Regions from separate parts of the Sanguibacter biliveldensis genome, predicted to be linked through region 2. Evidence: predicted binding sites of a transcription regulator. Region 2 holds the regulator's gene; the other holds the start of a gene.
What was found. Region 2 encodes HspR, which represses chaperone genes until heat shock. Its sites were predicted from a motif close to AAGTTGAGTCNNNNNGACTCAACTT; they were not measured.
Positions count from the first base shown of each region.

Region 1: the regulator HspR is predicted to act here: its motif matches at 1,812-1,836, upstream of clpB (ATP-dependent chaperone ClpB).

Region 1 is NZ_CP138359.1:3,964,281-3,967,689, forward strand. It holds gene clpB (ATP-dependent chaperone ClpB) at 1-1,762, opposite strand, end outside; gene SANBI_RS17230 (LppM family (lipo)protein) at 2,041-3,273, shown strand.
Region 2 is NZ_CP138359.1:484,841-488,249, reverse strand. It holds gene SANBI_RS02120 (DUF1540 domain-containing protein) at 100-405, opposite strand; gene SANBI_RS02115 (SanA/YdcF family protein) at 716-1,432, shown strand; gene SANBI_RS02110 (heat shock protein transcriptional repressor HspR) at 1,671-2,141, opposite strand; gene SANBI_RS02105 (DnaJ C-terminal domain-containing protein) at 2,145-3,137, opposite strand; gene SANBI_RS02100 (nucleotide exchange factor GrpE) at 3,305-3,409, opposite strand, start outside.

The DNA of each region.
Region 1 (3,409 bases), 840 kb from region 2:
AGACCGTCGCCACAGCCGCCTTCTGGCCGATGAGCCGCTGCCCGAGGACCTCCTCCATGGACAAGAGCTTCTGGCTCTCGCCCTGGAGCATGCGCCCGGCAGGGATGCCCGTCCAGGCGGAGACCACCTCGGCGATCTCGTCGGCGTCGACCTTGTCCCCGACGAGCGGGGCAGGGCGGTCGACGGTCTCCTCGGCGTGCTCGGCCTTCTCGGCCTCGGCGATCTCGCGCTCGAGCTGGGGGATGTCCCCGTAGCGCAGGCGCGACGCGGTCTCGAGGTCGGCCTCGCGCTCGGCCTTCTCGGCCTGCGCGTCGAGCTGGGCGAGCCTCTCACGGAGCTCACCGACCCTGTTGAAGCCACCCTTCTCAGCAGCCCAGCGGGCCGTGAGCGAGGCGAGCTCTTCCTTGCGGTCGGCGAGGGTCGCGCGCAGCACCGACAGACGCTGGCGGGAGGCCTCGTCGTCGGACTTCTCCAGCGCGAGCTCTTCCATCTCGAGGCGTGTCACGGCGCGCTGGAGCACGTCGATCTCGACCGGAGACGAGTCCATCTCCATCCGCAGGCGGGCGGCTGCCTCGTCGACGAGGTCGATCGCCTTGTCGGGGAGCTGGCGACCGGTGATGTACCTGTCGGACAGCGCCGCGGCAGCCACGAGCGCGGCGTCGGAGATGGTCACGCGGTGGTGAGCCTCGTAGCGGGACTTGAGCCCGCGCAGGATCGCGACGGTGTCCTCGACCGTCGGCTCCCCGACGAACACCTGCTGGAAGCGGCGCTCGAGGGCGGGGTCCTTCTCGACGTGCTCGCGGTACTCGTCGAGCGTGGTCGCACCGACGAGGCGCAGCTCGCCGCGGGCGAGCATGGGCTTGAGCATGTTGCCCGCGTCCATCGCACCCTCGGAGCCACCCCCGGCACCGACGACGGTGTGCAGCTCGTCGATGAAGGTGACGACCTCGCCGTCGGAGCCCTTGATCTCCTCGAGGACAGCCTTGAGGCGCTCTTCGAACTCACCGCGGTACTTGGCACCGGCGACCATCGCCGCGAGGTCGAGCGAGATGAGCCGCTTGCCCTTGAGGGAGTCGGGGACGTCGCCTGCGACGATGCGCTGGGCGAGACCCTCGACGACGGCGGTCTTGCCGACGCCGGGCTCACCGATGAGCACGGGGTTGTTCTTGGTGCGGCGCGAGAGCACCTGGACCACGCGCCGGATCTCGGAGTCGCGGCCGATGACAGGGTCGAGCCGGCCGTCGCGTGCGGCCTCGGTGAGGTCGACGCCGTACTTCTCGAGCGAGTCGTAGGTGCCCTCGGGGTTGGGGCTGGTGACCCGGCGTCCGCCGCGGACCACGGGGATCGCTGCGGCGAGCGCCTCACGCGTGGCTCCGGCGCGCTGGAGGATGTCGGCGGCCGGCGAGGGCGCGGCGGCGAGACCGAGCAGCAGGTGCTCGGTCGAGATGTACTCGTCCTGCAGCTCGGCGGCCTCGGTGCGGGCGCGCTGGAGCACTGCGGACATGGCGCCCGAGAGCGTGGGCTCGGCGACCGAGGACCCCGAGAGGGTCGGCAGGGCGACGAGGGCCCGGCGGGCGGCGGCGCCGACTGCCTGGGCGTCCACGCCAGCCTGGGCGAGGAGGCCCGGGGTCGTGCCGGTCTGCTGGGCGAGCAGCGCGTCGAGCAGGTGGACAGGCTCGACCTGCGGGTTGCTGGCGGCACCTGCGGACTGCACGGCGTTGCCGAGGGCGTCGCGGGAGAGGGTCGTGAGGTTGAGGTCCATGCAAGTCCTCCAAGGTCAGGGAACGGGTCTGTAGACGACAACGCCGCGAAAGTTGAGCGTATTCCACTCAACTCTGCTCCGCCACTGCCGGGAGAGGCCCCAGCGGCGCTCGAGCGGGTGAACCCGTCGTCCACAGCCCCTCTGCGCTGGGGAGAAGTCCCCGGAAGGCCCAGATCATGGGGCGGACGGGCACCCGGCATGCCAGAGTTGGCACCAGTCGAGATCCTCACCCGTCGTCACCCCCCGGTGCGCGACCTGTCCCAAGGAGCCCACCGGCCATGAAACGTCTCACAGCCCTCGCCGCAGGCGCGGTCCTCGCCGTCACACTGACCGGCTGCATGCGTGTGCAGACCGAGATCGTCCTCAACGACGACGACACCATGAACATCCAGATGCTCATGGCCGTCGAGGACGCCACGATCGAGCAGCTCGGCATGTCGGCCGACGACTTCCTCGAGCAGATGGAGACCGAGGCCGGCGACGACCTCATCATGCCGGGCATGGAGAGCGAGGCCTACAAGCAGGACGGCTACACCGGCTACCTCTACACGACCGAGGACGCGCCGCTCGCCGACTTCTCGGACGACGTGCTCTCCTTCACGCGCGAGGGCGACGAGTACGTGGTGACCGGGTCGCTCGACAACGCGGACATGGGCTTCACCGAGGACGACGTCGCGAACTTCGAGAGCCTGGGCATGGGCGAGCCCGACATCACCTTCTCGGTCGAGTTCCCGGGCGAGGTCACCGACTCCAACGGCGTCATCGACGGCAACACGGTCACCTGGACCTACGTCCTCGGCGAGACCCTCGACTTCGACGCGCGCGGCTCGGCCGGCGGCTCCGGCTCGGTCGTCGACCCGTCGGACGACGCCACGGACGACGCGACGGACCCCAGCACCGAGTCCACGCCCGACAGCTCGGACTCCTCGAGCGACGAGCCCGAGGCCGACAGCTCCAGCTCTGACGACGAGGGTGTCAGCTGGCTCCTCTGGGTCGGCATCGGCGTGGGCGTCCTCGCCCTCGCAGGACTCGCCACGTGGCTGATCCTGCGCAACCGCAAGGGTGGCGGCCAGGGCGGCCCCGGCGGACCCGGTGCGTACGCCGCAGCAGGCGCTCCCGCCTGGGGCCAGCAGCAGGGTCAGCCCGGACAGCAGCAGTGGGGCCAGCAGCCGCAGCAGCCCGGTCAGCAGGGTCAGCAGTGGGGCCAGCCCCAGCAGCCAGGCCAGCCCGGTCAGCAGCAGTGGGGCCAGCCCGGTCAGGGCCAGCAGCAGCCTGGCCAGCCCGGCCAGCAGTGGGGCCAGCCGGACCAGCAGCCGGGTCAGCAGGGCCAGCCCGGCCAGCAGTGGGGCCAGCCCGGACAGGGCCAGCCCCAGCAGCCCGGTCAGCAGCAGTGGGGTCAGCAGCCGGGCCAGCCGGGCCAGCCCGGCCAGGACCAGACCGGCCAGCAGTGGGGCCAGCCTGGGAAGCCTGGCGAGGAGCCTCCGGCACCTGGGCAGCAGCCCTGGCGCTGACGGCCACGGCCGGCTGACAGCCGGCTGACAGCCACGGTCGGCTGACACATGCAGTCGCCTGACAGCGACGGCCTGTCGACAGCTACAGTCGGCTGACAGCCGCACACAGACGCAGCACCCCCGACGGCGTGCGGCT
Region 2 (3,409 bases):
GCGTCCGAGCCCGGCGAGAGGTTCAGGACGCTGGCGCGCTGCGGGTCCCAGCAGGTGCGCTCGTCGTGAGACTGCGCAGGTTCGAGGACCTCGGTGGGGTCAGCGTGCTGTGTAGGTGAGGCAGTCCGCGAGGTCGTCCGTCGAGGCGCCCGCACCGATGCGGATCGAGGAGGCCGAGCACTCGAGCGCGACGTTGTGCACGCACTCGGAGCGCTGGCAGGCACCGACCTGGCCGACGACCTTGTCGAGGCCGCCCTTGGCGCTCAGCGGGATGAAGGTGACGCACTCGGCGGCACCGGCGTGACCGGCGACGGTCACGGCACCGGCGTGGCAGCCGTCGTGGTTGTATCCGCACGACGCGACGGAACACTCGCTGACGTGGGGCAGATCGAGAAGTGCACTCATGATTCCTCCAGCTGTGATGACGATGCTCTCGGTGGCACGTGGGGGTTCTGACGTGCTTTCTCGACCACCGTAGACCGCTCGAGAAATGCTGTATAGCAAGCAAGGACTTACTTACCTGGTGCTATTTCTCCCGTGAATAGCGCACATTGTTGTTGCTTAAACGGCCTGACCTGGTGGTCCGCCGGGGCAGGCCCGGGCGGCGTCCGACCCACGTCCGCGCACGGGACCTGCGCACCTCCCCCGCACACCCCAGGCTCCCTCGCGACCTGGACGGCGACCTGCACCGCGACCTCGCACCTACGATGGAGGCATGGCATCTCCCCGACCTCCGCGCCCCTCGTCCGGCGGTGTCGTCGGGGTCCTCCGGAGCCGACGGGCACGAGTCTGCCTCGGCGTCGTCGCCGGTCTCGCAGTCCTCGCCGTGGCTGGCCCCGTGGTGTTCGTGCAGGCACGCGCCGCCGACCACATGTACACGGCCGACGACGTCCCCGCGACACCTGTGGCCCTCGTCTTCGGGGCCCGCGTGTACGAGGACGGCACCCCGTCGCAGTTCTTGCGAGCGCGTCTCGACCTCGCCGCGGAGCTCTACGCAGCAGGCTCGGTCGAGGTCCTCCTCGTCACCGGGGACGGACGCCCCGACCACCATGACGAACCTGCGGCGATGAGCAGGTATCTCGTCGAGCAGGGTGTCCCCGAGACGGCGATCGTCCAGGACCCCGCGGGATTCGACACCTACGACTCGTGCGTGCGCGCCGACGAGGTCTACGGGGTGCGTGAGCTCACCGTCGTCACGCAGAGCTTCCACCTCGCCCGCGCGGTGACGACCTGCCGCTCCGTGGGGATCGAGGCTGTCGGGGTCGGCGACACCACGGTCAAGTCCCGACGGACGACCTGGGCCAAGACCACCGTGCGCGACCAGCTCGCTGCCATGAAGACCGTCGTCGACCTGGTCACCGACCGTCAGCCGCTCCTCGGCCCACCCGACGACGCCGTCCAGAACGCACTGGCCGACAGCCCGACCCCCTGACCTCTGCCCTCTGCCCTCTGCCCTCTGCCCTCTGCCCTCTGCCCTCTGCCAGCCTGCGGTGGGCGACCGTCGAGATCGTGACTTCGGAGCGAGATCGGGCTGGAGAAGGATCGATCTCGCTCCAAACTCACGATCTCGCAGAGTTCGCCGCGCCTGCGCCGCCGCGGAGACGTGCGGGGGCGTGATCAGCGATCCGGGTCACCGCCACGCCCAGCGCTTCGGCGACGCCACCGCGGCGTCAGCGCTGGGGGCGCCAGAGGACGAGGGCGGCGCGGTCGTCGGCGTCGACGACGGTCTCGGTGCCGCGTCGCCAGCCGACCCTGCGCAACCGGCGTCCGCCGCGGACGGCGACGACGTCGCCCGAGGACGCAGCCGTGAAGATGCGCGACCCCGGGTCTGCGGCGGCCGCCAGCAGCTCGACGCGATGCTCGAGCTCGCGGACCTGCGTCTCGAGGTCGAGGATGCGCTTGATGCCGGCGAGGTTGATGCCCTCGTCCTGGCTGAGCCGCTGGACCTCGACCAGCTGGTGGATGTCGCGCCGGGAGTACCGACGACCGCGCCCGGGCGAGCGCCGGGGCGAGACGATGCCGAGCCTGTCGTACTGCCGCAAGGTCTGCGGGTGCATGCCGGCGAGCTCGGCAGCCCGCGAGATGACGAAGAGAGGCTCGTCGTCCCGGGGCGCCGGGTCGCTCGTCCCACGGTGCGCCATCGTCTACTCCTTCGCTCGAGCCAGGAGGTCTTCCCGGACGTTCTCACCGCCCGTGGCGGCGGCGAAGGCCTCGACCGCCTCGCGGGCTGCCTTGGAGAGCTTCTGCGGGACCGCGACCTGGACGGTGACCAGCAGGTCGCCCGTCTGCTTCGCGGTCTTGACGCCACGGCCCTTGACGCGCAGCACGCGCCCGGACGGGGTGCCCTCGGCCACCTTGACCTTGACGGTCGAGCCGTCGAGGGTCGGCACCTCGAGCTGGGTGCCGAGCGCGGCCTCGGGGAAGGTGATCGGCACGGTGATCCGCAGGTTGTGCCCGTCGATGCTGAACACCGGGTGCGGGGTCACCGTCACGGCGACCACGAGGTCGCCGGCGGGTCCTCCGCCGGTGCCCGGACGGCCCTTGCCGCGCAGGCGGATCTTCTGGCCGTCGCGCACCCCGGCCGGGATGCGCGCGGTCATCTGGCGCCCGTCGACCGAGAGCGTCACCGTGCAGCCCTCGACGGCCTCGCGGAAGGGCAAGGTCGCAGCCGTCGTGAGGTCCTGCCCGGCCTGGGCCCGCGCCTGAGGGCGGAACCCGCCCTGCGCGGCGCCGCCGCCGAACATCGAGCTGAGGATGTCGTCGAAGCCGTCGGGCATGCCGCCACCGCCGGTCGAGTACTGCTGGCGGCCGCCACCACCGCCGCCGAACATGCCGCCGAAGACGTCTTCGAAGCCTGCCGAGCCGCGACCACCCGAGCCTGCGGAGAACCTGGCTCCGCCGCCGGCCATGGCGCGCACGGCGTCGTACTGCTGACGCTGCTCGGGGTCGGAGAGCACGGAGTACGCCTCGCCGATCTCCTTGAACTTCGTCTCGGCCTTCGGGTCGCCGGCGTTCTGGTCCGGGTGGTGCTGGCGCGCCAGCTTGCGGTACGCCTTCTTGATGGACGCGTCGTCGGCGTCCTTCGAGACGCCGAGCGCGGCGTAGAAGTCTTTCTCGATCCAGTCCTGACCGGTCAAGGCGTCTCCTCTCCTCGTGACGTGAGCGACGCCTGTGTGCTCACTCGTGAATGCTGTCTGAAAGATGTGGGCCGGCGTGGGCCGGCGAGCCGTGCCCGCGGTCGGCGGGCCACGGCCGGATCCCGGGTCTGGTCGCGGTGGCGACCAGACCCGGGATCAGCGGTGCGTCAGGCCTCGGGGCCGACGACGGCCACGCGTGCGGCTCGCACGACGCGGTCGCCGATGCGGTACCCGACCTCGACGACGTGCTGGACCGTGGTGGTCTGCGCGTC